4 regions of the Agarivorans sp. OAG1 genome follow, and region 4 is predicted to be linked to each of the others. Evidence: predicted binding sites of a transcription regulator. Region 4 holds the regulator's gene; each other region holds the start of a gene.

What was found. The regulator ArgR, encoded in region 4, controls arginine synthesis, uptake and breakdown. The targets are predictions, from matches to a motif close to ANTGAATANNTATTCANT.
Region 1: OAG1_RS13170 (arginase family protein) is a predicted target of ArgR. The motif match lies at 1,696-1,713, and genes of this name have one in related genera.
Region 2: OAG1_RS18600 (aspartate aminotransferase family protein) is a predicted target of ArgR. The motif match lies at 2,876-2,893, and genes of this name have one in related genera.
Region 3: argC (N-acetyl-gamma-glutamyl-phosphate reductase) is a predicted target of ArgR. The motif match lies at 2,447-2,464, and genes of this name have one in related genera.

What each region holds. Positions count from the first base shown of each region.
Region 1 is NZ_AP028990.1:2,883,564-2,888,141, forward strand. It holds gene OAG1_RS13165 (peptidylprolyl isomerase) at 1-345, opposite strand, end outside; gene OAG1_RS13170 (arginase family protein) at 443-1,672, opposite strand; gene OAG1_RS13175 (antibiotic biosynthesis monooxygenase) at 1,933-2,283, opposite strand; gene OAG1_RS13180 (hypothetical protein) at 2,379-2,882, opposite strand; gene OAG1_RS13185 (nucleobase:cation symporter-2 family protein) at 3,075-4,463, opposite strand.
Region 2 is NZ_AP028990.1:4,090,128-4,094,705, reverse strand. It holds gene OAG1_RS18620 (phosphoglycolate phosphatase) at 1-58, shown strand, start outside; gene trpS (tryptophan--tRNA ligase) at 89-1,093, shown strand; gene OAG1_RS18610 (cation transporter) at 1,228-2,136, shown strand; gene OAG1_RS18605 (aminodeoxychorismate/anthranilate synthase component II) at 2,238-2,822, shown strand; gene OAG1_RS18600 (aspartate aminotransferase family protein) at 3,113-4,324, shown strand; gene astA (arginine N-succinyltransferase) at 4,440-4,578, shown strand, end outside.
Region 3 is NZ_AP028990.1:4,148,873-4,153,450, reverse strand. It holds gene ppc (phosphoenolpyruvate carboxylase) at 1-2,194, opposite strand, end outside; gene argC (N-acetyl-gamma-glutamyl-phosphate reductase) at 2,621-3,631, shown strand; gene argB (acetylglutamate kinase) at 3,641-4,417, shown strand; gene OAG1_RS18910 (ornithine carbamoyltransferase) at 4,427-4,578, shown strand, end outside.
Region 4 is NZ_AP028990.1:3,948,191-3,952,768, reverse strand. It holds gene OAG1_RS17920 (iron ABC transporter permease) at 1-1,568, shown strand, start outside; gene OAG1_RS17915 (ABC transporter ATP-binding protein) at 1,576-2,634, shown strand; gene argR (transcriptional regulator ArgR) at 2,654-3,121, opposite strand; gene OAG1_RS17905 (transporter substrate-binding domain-containing protein) at 3,311-4,018, shown strand; gene mdh (malate dehydrogenase) at 4,199-4,578, shown strand, end outside.

The sequences.
Region 1 (4,578 bases), 1.1 Mb from region 4:
TTCGAGATTATTTTGGTAGAAATCTTTTAGTTGATCTTCGGAGGGCTCCTTCACCTTAGCAATCATCAATCCCCTTAGCTTGAGGATCATATTGCGGCGCATGCGTGTATCTCCTTGGTTCAATCCACGTTTGTACGCCTCTCTATAAAGGATTTCGTCTTCAATGTAGGCCGCAATTAACTGATCAATGTCTTCATCGCTGTAAGTTCGTAGCGATAGCCTTTCTTGCTGCTTGACCAAATAGTCGATACTGCTTTGGTCAACGAAGATTTGTTCTTTGCGATCACTTGCCAACAATGCATCGGCGAGAAAAATCAACCCTCCCATAAGGAGGAAATGTAACAATGGTTCTTTCAGGAAAGCGTACTTCGTGTCCATTTATAGCCCTGAATCCATTCAGCGTTTACGAGGCCGGATACCCGGCCTCTTGTTGGGAGAGGTGTTATTGGTTGGCGTGCACTAGGCGTTCAGGGTCGTAATACATTGGGTCTGTTATTCCTTCTCTACGCCCCTGAATTCCGCCGAGTAGCGAACGGATTAGGCGATCCATCAGAATGCCTGTTGTTTGATGAGCATCGTCCAAAAGTGGGTTGTACTCATTAAATTCAGCAGCGACGATTTCGTTTTGAATGCCCAATGCCCGCACCAGTTGGATCGCCTGGCCAGCCGTTAGGCCGTCAGGATCCTGCGAGCCCACACCAGGTGCATATGCTGGGTCAACCCCGTCCATATCAAAGGTGAGGTATACTTTGCGGCCTTTGACCTCTGAAAGCAGCTTAACTAGCACCGCATCCCACCCATATTTCTCGATTTCAGCCTGGAAGTGAAAATTCAACTTGTTTTCACGCATCCAGTTTAAATCGTAAGCCCCAGGCGTTGTGCCGCGCAGGCCAACTTGATAGATGTCACTGCCCTTTATAACTCCTGAGTCGACAGCCAGTTTGAAAAAAGACCCATTGTGAACGAAACGACCTGCGCCCGCTTTATAGGCGTCGTAGTGTGCATCTACGTGAACGATAGCCACTTCACCGGGACCATACTTCTCAGCTAGCGCGGTCATAAATCCGTAACTTTGAATATGGGTGCCGCCAATACCAACAGGAATCGCATCAGTACCTAAAATTTCACTGACGATTTTATGCACCTCGTCAAGATTGACCTGATTATCCGCCATCCAGTTGGCGGTTGCGTTACCGTAATCAGCCATGACCAGCTTGCCGATATCAACACCAATAAACTGATCTTCGCCCTGAGGAGGGTACGACATGTAATCAATCAGTGAGCGCATCTGCTGGGCAGCAAATCTGCCGCCTGGTAACACCTGATCACCAATCGACATACCGAACATGGCTATGTCAACTTTAGCCGCTTTCAGGTCTTCTGGAGTCTGGGCAATCGGCGCACCCAAAAAGGTCGGTATTGCCGTCCAGTTCGGGCCGAAGTTATAGCGATTTGGATAGAAGAGCCCGGGCTCACGCTTGGCACCCATTGACTGATCCCGGCGTTGAAACAAGACATCTTTCTCGTCAGTCATCTTGAGTATCATCGGATTTTCAGGATCTTTCCAAGGAGCCCACTTGTAAGGAATTCCGCCATCGCTTTCTGAAGCGGAAGTATTAAACGTAACAGCGATACCAACGGTTAATAATACGCGGCTAAGAAAGGTATTCATGCTTTATGCTCCATGCTTTTGCTGTTGAATAATTCTTCATAAACAAAAGCCTAGCACACGCAGGTATGGGCCGCCATCAACACATTTCCTGTTATCGCTCACAATGTCCTCTTTGAGCATCTTTAACGTTCAATCAGCTCAGCTACGCCAGCTTATTTCGGGGCAAACACGAGTTAACTTATAGCTTCACTTCTCGCTGATGAAGAAACCTATCGTTGAGCAAAAAAGAGCGCCCTATCGGCGCTCTTATCTACTTAAGACTAAGCAAATACTGGCGCGTCAAAATCTTCTGCTTCGTCGCTGTATACACAAACATTTGAATCTTCTACTAAGCCTGTTTCTGCAACACAATGGGTTTGAAAAAACTCGCTAATTTCTTTGCGTTGGCAGTGCGCTTCAAAGCTTTCTTTATCCGCCCAAATCTCTTGAAACGCGATGGGGTAACCTGTGCCCTGAGCAAAAGGGTTGTCAATTTGGCGTGTAACCGTGTATTGAATACAGCCATCTTCGCGCAAGGTGTTTGGCTCTAACGCTTGCAATACTTTAAACAGCTCGTTTTGCTTACCAGCTTTAGGTTTAAACATGGCAATACAATAGATCTTTTTAGACATAAGGCTTCCTTAATAAAGCGGCGAGCTGAGCTCGCCATTCTTAAAAATATCAATAATAAGCCTTTGTGCGGGCAAACGCTGCAACTAATTGGCTATTAACAGGCTTTATAGCGCTGTGTTTGCATTGCCAACAAGCGCTTGTAAGCTAACTCTTGGCGTAGCGAAGACGAGCCTTCACACCAGTTGTATTCCAGCGGTTCCCAAAGTGGATCTTTAGGTGATAAACCCAAAGCCTCAATATAACTTGGGTTGGCCACTACATATTGGCTTTTATAGGGAAGGATTACCCCTCCCTGCTTGGCTTGTAGAGCCAGAGCCTCTGGATAATTGGCGCACCAATGATTAAGCAAAGCCATACAAGCAGGCGAGTACCAAAACTTGCCGCTATCTTGTTGCATGGTTTGCTTGTGCTGACACGACAATACACTTTGGGCGTGTTGCCAGTCTTTAAAGCCCGCTTCTCGCGCTACATACAACAAGGCATGTTTTAGTTGTGGTGATTTGTCTTTAGCTAAACTTGCTAATGGGGAATCGGCAGTATGACGCTGTTTAAGCAAAATTTTACTGCGAATTTTAAGTTCTTCAACGGCAGATAACATCTCTATGCTCCTAAATACTTAAGTTGTTCCCCGCAAAACAATATTCAGAATGACATACAGTGTCGTAATGATGTGTAACTAAGCATGTGCTTAAGGGTGAGTTCCTCTTGGCGGGCAGGCGCCCCTTAGCACCTGCCCGCATTCTGCCAAAGCTAAGTTAATTATACAAGCAAACTCTAAGGCTCATTAATTCTACGATTGTTGCGTACTCGGTTTGAGTTGAGCCGCAACAGAAGATGGCTGCTCAGGTAATAATAAACTAAGCAAGATAGCCACTAAACCACCGGAGGTAACTGCTGAACCAAAGATGTTTTGAACCAATTTAGGCGCGTGTTGTAATAGGTCGGGTACCATTGTCACGCCTAAACCTACGCCAAAAGACACTGCCATAATAAGTAGTTTACGGCGATTCAGTGTTTCGCTAGCAATAATTTTAATCCCCGCTGCCGCCACTGTACCAAACATCACCAAGGTGGCTCCGCCTAGCACCGGTTTAGGAATTTGCTGTAAAACAGCGCCTAATATGGGGAATAGCCCCAGTACCACGAGTATTAGTGCAATGTAATAACCAATATACCGACTGGCTACGCCGGTTAGTTGAATCACTCCATTATTTTGGCTAAAGGTAGTGTTTGGAAAAGTATTAAAAACAGCGGCAATTAAGGAGTTAACGCCGTCGGCTAGCACTCCGCCACGCACCCGTTTTAAGTAGCTGTCTCCCTTAATCTCTTGCTGTGAGATAGCGCAGTTAGCGGTAATATCGCCAGCCGATTCTATTGCCGTAATAAAGTAGATAAGCGCAATAGGAAAAAAGGCCACCCAGTCAAAACTAAAACCATATTTAAAGGGAACAGGGATACTCACCCAAGGTTGTGAGCCTAGCGAAGAAAAGTCTACTTTCCCCATAAATAGCGCGATTAACATACCAGCAAGCAAGCCAATAACAATTGATGAGAGGCGCAGCCAAGGGTTTGCCGAACGGTTTAAAGCAATAATAATTGCCAACACAGTGAAGCCTAAGCCTAGGTTTTGTAAGCTACCAAAATCGGCAGCTTTAAAGCCCCCCGCCAAATCGGTCATACCTACTTTTATCAGCGAAATACCAATGATGGTAATCACTATTCCGGTCACCAATGGCGTGATGATTTTCTTCATATTAACCAGCATTTGCGATAAGAAAATCTCGATAAAAGCGCCCAAAAAGCAAACGCCAAATATTAGCGACAATATCTCTTCGGGACCGCCGCCTTGGCTTTTAGCGATAAAGCCTGCCGCCAATATCGAGCCTAAGAAAGCGAAGCTGGTACCTTGCACACAAATCATGCCTGCGCCAATAGGGCCTAACCTTTTTGCCTGAATGAAGGTTCCAACGCCAGATACAATGAGCGCCATACTAATCAGGTAGGGAATGTGCGAGCCTAAGCCTAATACGCCCCCAATAATCAAGGTTGGGGTTATCACGCCAACAAAACATGCCAATACATGTTGTAGCCCAGCAAAAAAAGCTTCTGCTACCGCTGGTCTCTCCTCTAGTTGGTACAACAACTCCTTTGGTACGGCTTTTTCCGTATTTGCACTCATGCTTTACTCCCTGTTATTTCGCTATATCACAAGCAGATATCTGACCACTAGGTCAGATTAATAACGCAAGGAACTTGCCAATTTACCTTTTAGCAACAAACACCCTACAACAAGT
Region 2 (4,578 bases), 140 kb from region 4:
TGTGGCAGACAGCCTAGTAACGTTGCTTGAGTTAATTAAAGGCTCGGTAACGGCTTAAGCCCATAGTATTAGTTTTTATAGGAAGAACATGAGTAAACCGATTGTATTAAGTGGCATTCAGCCTTCTGGTTCATTAACCATTGGTAACTATGTTGGGGCGATAAATCAGTGGATTGACATGCAAAATGACTATGACTGTTATTTTATGTTGGTTGATCTTCACGCCATTACAGTACGCCAAAAGCCCGAAGAACTTAAAGCGCGAGTATTAGATGGTTTAGCCACTTACTTAGCGTGTGGCTTAGATCCAGATAAAAGTACCATTTTTGTTCAGTCGCAAGTACCAGAGCATGCTCAGCTAGCCTGGGTATTAAACTGTTACACGCAAATGGGCGAGCTGAGCCGTATGACTCAGTTTAAGGATAAATCAGCCTCGCATGCCAATAACATCAACGCTGGCTTATTTACTTACCCAGCTTTAATGGCTGCAGATATATTGTTGTATCAGGCTAATGCTGTACCTGTAGGCGATGACCAAAAGCAGCACCTTGAATTAACGCGAGATGTGGCAAATCGCTTTAACGCACTATATGGCGACATATTCAAAGTGCCTGAGCCGTATATTCCTGAGTTTGGTGCGCGGGTAATGTCTCTTCAAGAGCCAACCAAAAAAATGTCGAAGTCAGATGCTAACCCTAAGGCTTTCATTTTACTAAACGATACGCCTAAGCAAATCGCCAAAAAGATTAAAGCTTCGGTGACTGACTCTGATGAGCAGGCGCGTATCTACTTTGATCGTAATGAAAAGCCAGGTGTATCTAACCTACTAACTTTGCAGTCGGTGGCAACTGGTAAGTCAATTGATGACTTAGTAGCAAGCTATGAAGGTAAAATGTACGGACACCTGAAAGTAGACACCGCTGACGCTGTGGTTGCGATGATGGAGCCTATTCAAGCGCGCTATCAAGCGCTACGAGAAGATGAGGCCGCTCTGCAGGCTATTATGGCTAAAGGCGCAGAACGTGCCAGTGAGCAAGCCAGTAAAACTCTACGCGCAGTTTATGATGTACTAGGTTTTATTAGTTTGAAGTAACAGCGACTTAATAACGCTAAGCCCAGCTAATAGCTGGGCTTTTTTATGTCTAGTTAATACTAGTGGCATAGCTAAGTGCTTGCTAGTATCTATTTGTATATCAATGTGTTGATAACTGGCTCTGTGAGGAATAGATGGATCTTGAACGTAAAACCTTAGTTGTGTCGGCAATAATTGCTTTGCTGCTCTCTATGTGGGGCATAGCCATGGGGGTCTACACCGAATCTGGCGCAATTATGCTAGATGGCGTATTCAATCTATTATCCTCAGTTATGGCATTCATAGGTATCCGTATCGCCTACCTAACCAGTCAAAACTATAATGAACGTTTTCCCATGGGTTATTTTGCCTTCGAGCCCTTAATGGTCATGGTGAAAGGCATCTCGATTTTAGTTTTGGTAGCATTTGCCTTATCAGCCAATTTGCAAACCATGCTAGCTGGTGGGCGAGAACCACAAATAGGCATGATGTTAGTGTATGTGGTGCCGGCCGTAGCAGGATGTTTACTTGCATGGTATGTATGTTTGCGCAGCAATCAAAAACAAGCATCTAATTTGCTTCTAGCGGAGCAGCAGGGTTGGTTAATCAACTCTGTGATCTCTGGTGCTATTGGCGTTGCGCTTATCATTGTATTGTTGATCCAAGATAGCAGCATCGGCTGGATAGCCCGCTACGTAGACCAAATATTGGTAATTGTGTTCTCCTTGGTGTTTTTAAAAGATCCGTATTTATTGGTTAAAAACGGTTTTAAAGAGTTACTGCTTAGTGCCCCTGATGATGCCCACACTAAGCCATTTTTAGCGGCACTTAATGAGCAACCTTTAGTTGATGGTTTTAGTATTGCTGATGCCATGGTAATGAAAACCGGCCGCAGATTTTGGGTAACTCTAGAATTAGAATGCCAACAATCTCAACTTGCCCTTAGCGATTTGGTGCAGCAGCGTAAACAGCTGAGAGCTTTAGCCAATGAGTTTTATGAGAATAACTACACTGAGATAGTATTTGTTGAGCCTAAAGCTTCGAGCGAAGACGCAGCAAGTTGAATTAAACTAAACTGCACTGAATAGTCGCTGTGTCGCCGTTTAAAATCGGCTACTATAGCGACTTTCTTGGTTTTGACTTATACACGGTTTGCTCAAGCTACATGTTACTTATCATCGACAATTACGACTCATTTACCTACAACCTATATCAATACTTTTCGCAGTTAGGTATTCAGGTTGAAGTGTGTCGTAACGATCAAATTACTCTAGAGCAAATTGAAGAGTTAGCCCCTAGCCATTTGGTCATATCGCCTGGGCCCTGCTCGCCTAATGAGGCTGGCATATCTTTAGATGTGATTGCCAGGTTTGCTCAGCGCTTGCCTATTTTGGGGGTGTGTTTGGGTCATCAATGCATTGCGCAGCATTTTGGCGCACAGGTGGTGCGTGCAGCACAAGCTATGCACGGCAAAGTGCGGCCCATTTATCATCAGCAGCAATCAGTGTTTAAGGGCTTGGCTAATCCACAAATGGTAACGCGTTACCATTCTTTAGTGGTGGCGAAAGACAGCTTGCCAGAGTGCTTAGAAGTAACTGCATGGAGCCAAGATAATGAGGGCGAAACGCATGAAATTATGGGGTTAAAACACCGGGATTTACCGATCCATGCAGTGCAGTTTCATCCAGAAAGTATACTTACACAACAAGGTTTACAGTTATTAGCTAACTTTGTTGATTCTACAAAGTAGAACGTTTTAGATTCTATAGATGCTTATCTAGTGATTATATAGAATGAATAGATTGTGCATATTTATGCTGTAGTGGCTAAGTCTTTGGCTGTTTTCTGTCAGCTTAGCAATAATTGATTTAGAACTATGCACTGAATATGCGTAAAAATGGCCATATTTTGTATGGCTCAAAGGCACTATGCTCAGACAAGGCTCTTGAGATTTGCCATAATCGCCAAACTGTTTACAAACTATTAACCTTTCTGGCCCTGTATAACGGAATAGCCAGAAAGCTAAAAGGAGAACACTACATGTCACACGCTGTTACTCGCGCGCTATTCGATGAAGTTATGGTTCCAAACTATGCACCAGCTGCCATTATTCCGGTGAAGGGTGAAGGTTCGCGTTTATGGGATCAAAACGGTCGTGAGTATATCGACTTTGCTGGTGGTATTGCTGTTAACTGCTTAGGCCATTGTCATCCCGCGTTGGTGAAGAGCTTAACCGACCAAGGCAACTCACTGTGGCACTTAAGTAATGTACTTACTAATGAGCCAGCATTGCGTTTAGCCAAAAAATTGGTAGACAGTACCTTTTCTGAGAAAGTGTTCTTTTGTAATTCTGGCGCAGAAGCCAACGAAGCCGCACTAAAACTAGCGCGCCGTTATGCTATTGAGCATGGTTCTGCCGATAAAACCAAAATCATCGCTTTTGAACAAGGCTTCCATGGTCGTACTTTCTTTACCGTAACCGTGGGCGGTCAAGCAACTTATTCAGACGGCTTTGGACCAAAACCCGGCGATGTAGAACACATTCCTTACAATGACCTTGCAGCCTTAGAAGCCATTATTGATGATCAAACCTGCGCAGTAATGATGGAGCCTTTGCAAGGTGAGGGCGGCATTATTAGTCCTGACTTAGAGTTTGCCCAAAAAGTACGTGAGCTATGTGATAAACACCAAGCTTTGCTTATTTTTGATGAAGTACAAACCGGTGTCGGCCGTACAGGTGAACTATACGCATACATGGGCTTAGGTGTAACGCCAGATATTTTAACCTCGGCTAAAGCATTAGGCGGCGGTTTTCCAATTGGCGCGATGTTAACCACTACGGCTATTGCTGCTTCAATGAAAGTCGGCACCCACGGTAGCACCTATGGTGGTAACCCACTGGCGTGTGCAGTAGCCGAAACGGCTTTTGATATTGTTAATTCTGAAGAAGTGCTAAGTGGCGTTAAGCAACGTGAACAATGGTTTAGAGAAGCACTTAATCGCATCAACGAGAAGTATCAGGTATTTGCAGAAGTGCGTGGAAAAGGGTTGCTGTTAGGTGCGGTATTAAATGAGCAATACCAGGGCCGAGCTAGAGACTTCTTAGTAGCTGCAGCAGCAGAAGGCTTAATGGTTCTGGTTGCTGGTGCTAATGTTGTGCGTTTTACTCCTTCTCTTATTGTTCCTCAGGCAGACGTTGAATCAGGCATGCAGCGTTTTGAGCAAGCTGTTGCCAACGTGGTAAACGGCTAAATCAGTTGGGCTGAGGCCGTTAAAGGTTTCAGCCCAAGCAATACTTTTAATAAACACAAATAGTGGCTAATACTTAGCTACGGCTTCATGCTATTTAATAAAGGGAGAAATAGCCATGTTAGTTATCCGTCCTATTAAGGAAACGGATTACCCTGCCTTGTTACAAATGGCAGTGGGTTCGGGGATAGGCTTTACTTCTTTACCGGTAGACGAACCTTTATTGCGCGAAAAGCTCGCGCATTCTATTCGTTCGT
Region 3 (4,578 bases), 200 kb from region 4:
CGCTACCTAACCAAGCTGGCAGCAATAGGCGGTTTTGGCTCCATGAGAAAATCCATGGGATTGCACGTAAGCTTTCTACACCACCGTCTGAGCGACGCTTGGCTGGGCGACTGCCCAATGGCAGTTTAGCTAACTCGCGCTCTGGGGTTGCCGAGCGGAAGTAAGGCACAAACTCTTCTTCACCCCAAACAATGCCACGGTAGGCTTCACAAGAGGTTTCGGCAATTTGATCCATCACTTCGCGCCATTCGTCTTTTGGCTCCATGGGTGGGATCAAGTTCGCTTCTAATACTGCGCTGGCGTAGAGGTTTAGGCTATCCATGGCAACTTTAGGTAAGCCGAACTTAAAGCGGATCATTTCGCCCTGCTCAGTTACACGTAAGCCACCTTTTAGCGAACCTGGAGGTTGTGATAACAAGGCTGCGTGCGCTGGCGCGCCACCACGACCAATTGTACCGCCACGTCCATGGAACAAGGTTAGGCTGATTTGATGGCCTTCACAGATAGATACCAGCGCTTCTTGAGCGCGGTATTGCGCCCACGATGCCGCTAATACACCGGCATCTTTAGCTGAATCTGAGTAGCCAATCATTACATGTTGTTGGCCAGAGATGTAACCGCGGTACCAATCTACTGATAGCAGTTTGCTCATGGTAGCAGGCGCATTGTTCAAATCGTCTAGGGTTTCGAACAAAGGCGCAACCGGCAAGCGGAATGGACAACCGGCTTCTTGCAGTAGCAGTTGCACGGCTAATACGTCAGATGGCTCGCTCGCCATGGAGATAATGTAAATGCCTAATGCTTCGCGCTCTTGCTTGGCGATAATGGCGCACGTGTCTAGTACTTCTTGTACCGATTCACTGGGCTCCCAATCACGTGGGAACAGCGGGCGCTTAGAGTTTAACTCTTGCAGTAAGAAGTGCTGCTTATCGGTTTCGTTCCAATGTGCATAGTCGCCCATGCCTAGGTAACGAGTGATTTCTGAGAACACTTCTTCGTGGCGGCCACTGTCTTGGCGAATATCCAAACGTAGTAAGTTGATGCCAAAACAGGCAATACGACGTAGTAGATCTAGCAAGGTGCCGTCGGCGATGATGCCCATGCCACAGTCTTGTAGCGAGTAGTAACAAAGCTCAAGTGGCTCACGTAGCTGCTCGGTATTGGTGATAATATCGCGCGCTTCGGTGTACTGGCCTTTTAGCTTGGCTGTAAGGTAGTCGTGAGTTTCTTGTAGCTCGCTGCGCAATACTTTTAATAAGGCGCGGTAAGGTTCGTTTTGGTCACCGGTTTGCTCAAGCAGTGCTTCGTTAGCATCGCTCATCGACAATTCGCTAACTAAGGTTTGAATTTCTTTTAGGTAAAGATCTACCGCTACCCAGCGGCTAGACAACAATACTTCTTCGGTTACTTTGGAAGTAACAAATGGGTTACCGTCACGGTCGCCGCCCATCCAAGATGAGAACACTACTGGCGCAGCATCTAAGGCCATGCGCATATCGAAGTGCTGGCCAAGTTTTTTGTCTAACTGGCGCACAAAGTCTGGCACGGCTTGCCATAGCGAGTTTTCAATTACCGCAAAACCCCATTTAGCTTCATCTACCGGAGTAGGGCGCTGCTGGCGAATTTCGTCGGTGTGCCATGCTTGGTTGATTAGCTGCTCTAAGCGGCTTAGCAATTGGCTGCGCTCTTGATCTGGTAAGTCGAGTTCTAACCAATCTAAACAGTTATTAATGGCAACGTGTTTGTTGATTAGGGTACGACGGGTCACCTCGGTTGGGTGCGCGGTAAGTACCAACTCAATATTTAGCTGTGCCACTGCATGGTGGATCTCTGCTTCACTTAAGTTTTCTTGCTTTAATTTGTTGAAAACTTGGTCGATAGGATCTTGGGCACAGGTACTGCCTTCGCAGTTACGTGAAATGGTGTGGAATTGCTCGGCGATATTTGCCAAATTTAGGAATTGGCTAAAGGCACGGGTTACCGGCAATAGCTCGTCATCACTTAGGTTACGCAATAGCTCCAACAACTGCTCGCGCGCCTCATCATCGTTATTACGTGAGGCCTTAGCTAGCTGGCGTATGGTTTCTACTTTCTCTAGAAACGCTTCTCCCATATGGCTCTTGATCGTGTTACCAAGTAGTTGTCCGAGTAGACTCACATTTCCTCGTAACGAGGCGTTAATCTCCTGAGGCATATTCTGGCTCATTGTCTTTCCTTCACTGTTTGCGTTTGCTAGCGATTATTGAAATTTTTTTACTAAATCACCCTAGTCCTAGGGCAAAAACATACCTAAGACCGAGCATATAGTCAAAATACCTGTAATTAAATTACAAATAACGCTGTTTCCTTTGCTTAGGATCAAGCGGCTATTTATAGATTGTTACTCATATTTTAATAAGGGCAACTTTGTTCGGCTTACTTTTTAACCTATACGCGTAAATTTAACAATAAATAAAAATTCATTTTTATTGCATAAAGAATTGCCTGTGGTATTCTCCGTTTATATTAAAGACAGCTAGTTTTTTTTGAGCTGACAAGCGTGACATTTTGTTCATTTGGTCAGTAAAATGCAGCTCAATAAATAACACTATGCCATAAGATTTCAAGGGAACAAGAAACGATGTTAAAGGCAGCGATTGTTGGTGCAAGTGGATACACCGGAGCAGAGTTGGCAGGCTATGTAAGTCGCCATTCAGATTTAGAACTTGCCGGGTTGTATGTTTCAGAGCGAAGTGTAGACGCAGGCAAGGCGCTATCTACTCTGCACGGCAAATTACGCGGTGTGGTTGACGCTCCTGTACAACCGTTAATTGTGGCTGATATCGCCAAAAACTTTGCTGATATTGATATTGTTTTGTTAGCCACTGCTCACGAAGTAAGCCATGATTTAGCCGAAGCATTTTTAAATGCAGGTTGTCAGGTCTTCGATTTGTCTGGCGCCTTCCGTGTTCAAAGCGCAGAGTTTTACGAAAAATTCTACGGTTTTACTCATCAATTCCCCGAGTTATTAGAAAAAGCGGTATACGGTTTAGCTGAATGGAATGCCGAGAAAATTAAGAAAACGGATTTAGTTGCTGTAGCGGGTTGTTACCCAACTGCATCGTTAACTGCGCTTAAGCCACTAGCTGAAGCAGGATTGATTGAGCCAAGCAACAAAGCAGTAATTAATGCTACTAGTGGCGTGAGTGGTGCAGGGCGCAAAGCCTCGTTAACTAGCTCATTCTGCGAAGTAAGCTTAGCGCCTTATGGGGTGTTTAATCACCGCCACCAACCAGAAATTGCTGCCCACTTAGGTCACCCAGTGATCTTCACTCCACATTTGGGTAACTTTAAACGCGGTATTTTAGCCACCATCAATGTGGTGCTAAAAGCAGGCACCACTGAAGAGCAAGTAAATGCAGCTTATCAGCAAGCGTATGCAGGCCAAAACATTGTACGTATATTGGAAGGTGAGTGGCCTTCTATTGCCAAAGTAGAAAACACCCCGTTTATTGATGTGGCTTGGCAACAACAAGGTGAAGACTTAATTGTGGTGTCGGCTGAAGATAACCTATTAAAAGGTGCCGCTAGCCAAGCTATCCAGTGTTTGAATATTCGTAATGGCTTTGCCCTTACCGAGTCGCTGGTTTAGGAGCAGGCAATGAAACCATTAGTGATTAAGTTAGGCGGTGCCGTTTTAAATAACAGCCTAGCCCTAGACAATTTATTTGCTGCCTTGCAACAAGTTGAGCAACCTATTGTTTTAGTGCATGGCGGTGGCGTAGTAGTAGAAGATGTATTAGCTAAAACCGGCTTTGTATCGGAAAAGTTAGACGGCTTGCGCATTACCCCAAAAGAGCAGATTCCTTATGTGGTGGGAGCCTTAGCGGGTACCAGCAATAAGTTGTTGTTAGCGCAAGCGCTAAAAGCAGGTTTGTCGGCTGTGGGCTTGTGTTTAAGTGATGCAGGCTCTTGTAAAGTAAGCCAAATGGATGCTCGTTTAGGCCATGTAGGCGAGGCATCTTTAGGCAACCCCGCTTTACTAAATAGCCTTATTGAGCTGGGCCACGTGCCGGTAATGAGCTCAATTGGTATTGGCGAAGATGGCGAACTTTACAATGTGAATGCCGACCAAGCTGCGTTAGCGGTGTGTAAATTGCTGCAGGGCCAATTGGTGTTATTATCCGATGTGGCTGGCGTACTTGACCAAGATAAACAGTTGGTGGCTGAGCTAAATAGCGTACTGGCTGATAAATTGATTGCCGATGGGGTAATTACCGATGGCATGACGGTAAAAGTTAAAGCGGCTCTAGAGGCTGCCGAATTTTTGCAAACACCGGTTTCGCTAGCATCATGGAAAGATCCTGCGAAACTTGCCAGCTTGTTAGCTGGACAAACATATAAAGGTGAGTCGGTAGGGACTCAAGTTACCGTTTAAGGAAAGATGATGAGTGATTTTAAACACCTGTTAAGCTTGCAGGACCTAACTCAAGAACAAATTTTAGGGCTGCTTGAGCTGGCCGCTAAAATTAAAAAAACACCCGCAGATTATGGGCAAACCCTTGCAGGTAAAAGTGTTGTAACTTTGTTTGAAAAACC
Region 4 (4,578 bases):
TTTTGATGCTCTCATGGGCCGACAACCAAGAAATCTGGCAACACTTACTGGATACGGTATTTTGGATTTACGTTAAAAACACTTTAATGCTGTGTTTGGGCGTGGCTTTATTTACCAGTTTAATGGGTACCGGTGCGGCTTGGTTAGTCACGCGCTTTAATTTTCCTCTGAAGTCGGTTTTGGTATGGGCGCTATTGCTACCCTTAGCGGTGCCAAGTTACATTCTCGCATTTGTTATTACTGACCAGCTTGAATACGCAGGTTTTGTGCAAAAAAGCTTGCGCGCTTTGTTTGGTTGGCAAACTGCACGAGACTACTGGTTCCCGGAGATTCGCTCCATTCAAGGCGCCATTGCGGTATTGAGTTTAGTGCTGTATCCCTATGTGTATTTGTTAGCGCGAGCTGCTTTTGTAGAGCAAGCTGCACAGCTTTTAGAAATGAGCCGCTGCCTAGGCAAAAGTCAAACTCAGAGCTTTTTTAAAGTGGCATTGCCACTAGCGCGACCTGCCATTGTGGTTGGGGTTACATTAGCGCTTATGGAAACCATTAATGAATATGGCACGGTAGAGTTTTTTGCAGTGCCTACGTTAACCGCGGGAATATTTGATGTGTGGCTAAACATGAGCAGCCTGTCCGCCGCCGCTCAAATAGCCTTAATGCTGGTGAGTTTTTCTATCTTACTGCTGGGTTTAGAGCGCTATAGCCGCAACGCTGGTAAGTTTTATAAGCTGACTGGCCAATCTCCCGCTATGTTTGCCGAACCGCTTTCGGGCTTTAAAGCATGGTTAGCCACCGCTTTATGTTTATTGCCTATTAGCCTTGGTTTCATCTTGCCTATCACGGTGTTAACTAATTATGCACTACGCAATTTAGACCAAGGATTAGAGCAGTACTTAAATAGTGCTTGGAACAGTTTTTCTTTGGCGATTATGGCCGCGTTGCTAACAACGATTTTGGGTTTGTTGCTAGCCTACGGGGTTCGCTTATCTAAAAGCAATAAAATGCGCAGCATCGCCGAGGCTGCAACCTTGGGGTATGCCATCCCTGGTGCGGTGCTAGCAGTGGGCATTTTGTACCCGCTTGGTGTGTTTGATAATGCTGTTGATAGCCTAATGAAAGTCTGGTTTGATTATCCCACCGGCTTATTGCTCACTGGCACCGGTGGCGCCTTGGTATTAGCCTATTCGCTGCGATTTATCGCTTTAAGTTACCGTACGCTTGACGCAAGCCTTACTAAAATCACTCCTGAAATGGATGACGCCTCACGTATTCTTGGTAGTCGTTCAGGTAAGACGCTATGGCGAATTCATCTACCTTTAATACGACCAAGTGTCCTAACCGCCATGCTACTGGTATTTGTAGACACCATGAAAGAGCTGCCTATCACCTTGATACTAAGGCCGTTTAATTTTGATACTTTATCTACCCAAGTATGGGATTTAGCCTCTTTAGAACAGCTTGAGCAAAGCGCTTTGGCTGCATTAACTATATTACTGGCGGGCATTATCCCGGTTATTATCATGAGTCGAAATATCGGTTCTTCTGAACGTCGCCCACAAGGACAATAAACCCGCAATGAGTATTGTTTTACGCAAAGTTAATCATTTTTACGGCGAACAACAGGCATTAAAAGATGTCAGCATTGAAGTGAGCGAGAATCAAATCGTTGCGCTATTGGGTCCATCGGGTTGTGGTAAAACCACACTGTTACGCCTTATCGCCGGTTTAGAGCGACTACAAAGTGGCGAGCTTTACTTGCAAGACAAGCTAGTGGCTGCGCCTAAGCAAGCGATTCATCTAGCACCAGAGCAACGGGCCATTGGCATGATGTTCCAAGACTATGCCTTATTCCCTCATATGAGTGTGCGTAAAAATATCGAGTATGGTTTACGTAAACAGCAAGATCTTGCGAAGCGGCGTAATTGGATTGAGGAAAGCCTAGATAATATGGGCATGCAAGGCTTGTTAGAGCGCTTTCCGCATACCTTGTCGGGTGGCCAGCAGCAGCGGGTAGCTCTACTTCGTGCCTTAGCTCCAGAGCCAAGCACTTTACTGCTAGATGAGCCTTTCTCCGCGCTTGATGAGCATCTTCGTCAGCAAGTACGTGAAGAAACCCTTGATGTACTGAAGAAAACCAATACCCCTGCGGTAATGGTGACTCACGATCCACTAGAGGCAATGTTTATCGCCGATAAAATTGTAGTGATGGAGAAGGGGGAGATTGTGCAAAATGCTAGCCCTCAAGAAATTTACAACAATCCGAAAAACGCCTTTGTGGCAGCGTTATTTGGCCCTAGCAATCGCTTTGAAGTGGAAGTTGAAGGGCACAAAGTTAACACGCCACTTGGAGCATTTGCTGCAGCTGACATCGAAGATCAGCAGATGGCAGAGATTATTGTGCGGGCTAAAGATATCGTGGTACACCAGCTCGAAAACAAAGATCAGATAGAAGCTACAGTGATATCAGTGCATGCAATGGGTAACGAAACCCACTTTAGATTGCAGCTAAGCGGTATGCCTGAGCGGGTAATACATGCGCGTATGCGCGATCATTGGCAGGCGAGTGCTGGCACAAAAGTATGGTTGTCGGTAGATGGGGATGCGGCATTTGTCTTCCCTAAAGCATCGCTTTAGGGAAGCTAATTAGGCTTAGTTAGCCAACTTCAAAGAGTTCTTTCACTGACTGGAAGACATCGGCAATATCTACTTGGCGAGTAGGGGTGATAAAAATAGTGTCATCACCAGCAATGGTGCCAAGAATACCCTCAGCTTTGCCTAAAGAATCTAACAAACGGGCTATTAGTTGAGCTGCGCCGGGGCTGGTGTGGATAACGATGAGAGCGTCATTGAAATCCATTTCTAATACTAAGATTTTTAGTTGGCTAGAAACGGTTGGGACCCCTAATTCTGCCGGTAAGCAGTAAACCATTTCCATTTTTGCGTTACGAGTACGCACCGCGCCAAACTTACTTAGCATGCGTGACACTTTCGATTGATTAATGTTTTCGAAACCTTGCTCTTGCAGGGCGGTCACTATTTCGGCTTGCGAGCCAAATCGTTCCTCTTTTAACAGTGATTTAAAGGCTTTTATTAACTGTTCTTGTTTATCGCTATATTTCATCGGTGATCCGAGCTTATAAATCCGTTGCCATTGTCGCCAACTTTTTACTCTAATTCAACTTTATTCTAGTTTTATGCATATAAATGCATACTCTGACACAGAATTATTATTGCATTTAATAACAATTAGTTGTGAGCCTTTGCTAAGCTGAATTATGATAGCCCCATCCGACTCGATGAGTAGTTGATTATGTGGATTAAACTTTTCATTCTTCTTCCTGTTTTTGTGTTTAGTTCAGCATTTGCTGAAGATAAACCCTTACGAATTGTTACCGAAGCCTCTTACCCACCATTTGAAGCCTTTGACGAACAAAAGCAATTAGTGGGTTTTGATATCGAACTAGCCAAAGCGGTGTGTATACAAATAAACAGAGAATGTGAGTTTTACCATCAGCCTTTTGACAGTTTGCTGACGAGTGTTGCGGCAGGGCACTATAACTTGGCGATTTCAGCTTTAGATATCACCGAGCAGCGAAAACAGTTAGTTAATTTTAGCGATGCGTATTTTGACAATATGGCGGTATATATAACTAGCTCGGACCAGGCATTGGCTAATAGTGCTGTTGTGGCAGTACAAAGCGGTTCTAGCTTTATGCGTTTTTTACGTGAGCAACGACCAGATATTTTGTCGATTGCTTACCCCAGTTATCAATTGGCACTTAATGATTTAGAACAAACGAAAATAGATGCGGTGTTTTTGGATGCCGCTGCTGCGCATTACTGGTTAGCGAGTCATCCCAACTTTGTTATTCAAGTTGATGAAAGCTATCCTGCTAGTGGTTTGGGAATGGCTGTTTCCAAGCAAGACGAAGACCTGCTGAATCAAATCAACCATGCGCTTAAAGTGTTAAAAAATAATGGCGCTTACCAAACAATATATCAGTCCTTTTTTAACTAACAAATACTGTTAGACCAAGGTCTTAAGCCATATTGTTAAAGTGTGATTAAGGCAACCTTTTCCTGTTTTAAACTTGCTTTAAAAATGTTGCTAAATTGTATTTTGAGGCGGATTCCGTTATCTTGTCAGCTGTCTCTATAGACATCCCCTCTACAACTACAAAAAGCATGGAGAAGTTTGATGAAAGTTGCCGTATTAGGTGCTGCAGGCGGAATTGGCCAAGCCCTTTCATTACTATTAAAAACTCAGTTACCCGCTGGTTCTGAACTTTCGCTTTACGACATCGCCCCAGTAACACCAGGTGTTGCTGTAGATTTGAGCCACATCCCTACACAAGTGGCCATTAAAGGATTTGCAGGCGAAGACCCAAGCCCGGCCCTAGAAGGTGCCGATATTGTTCTTATTTCAGCTGGTGTGGCGCGTAAGCCAGGTATGGATCGTTCAGATCTATTCAACATCAACGCTGGTATTGTTAAAAACCTTATCGAGAAAGTTGCTGTTACCTGCCCTAAAGCGTGTATTGGCATTATCACTAACCCAGTAAATACTACTGTGCCAAT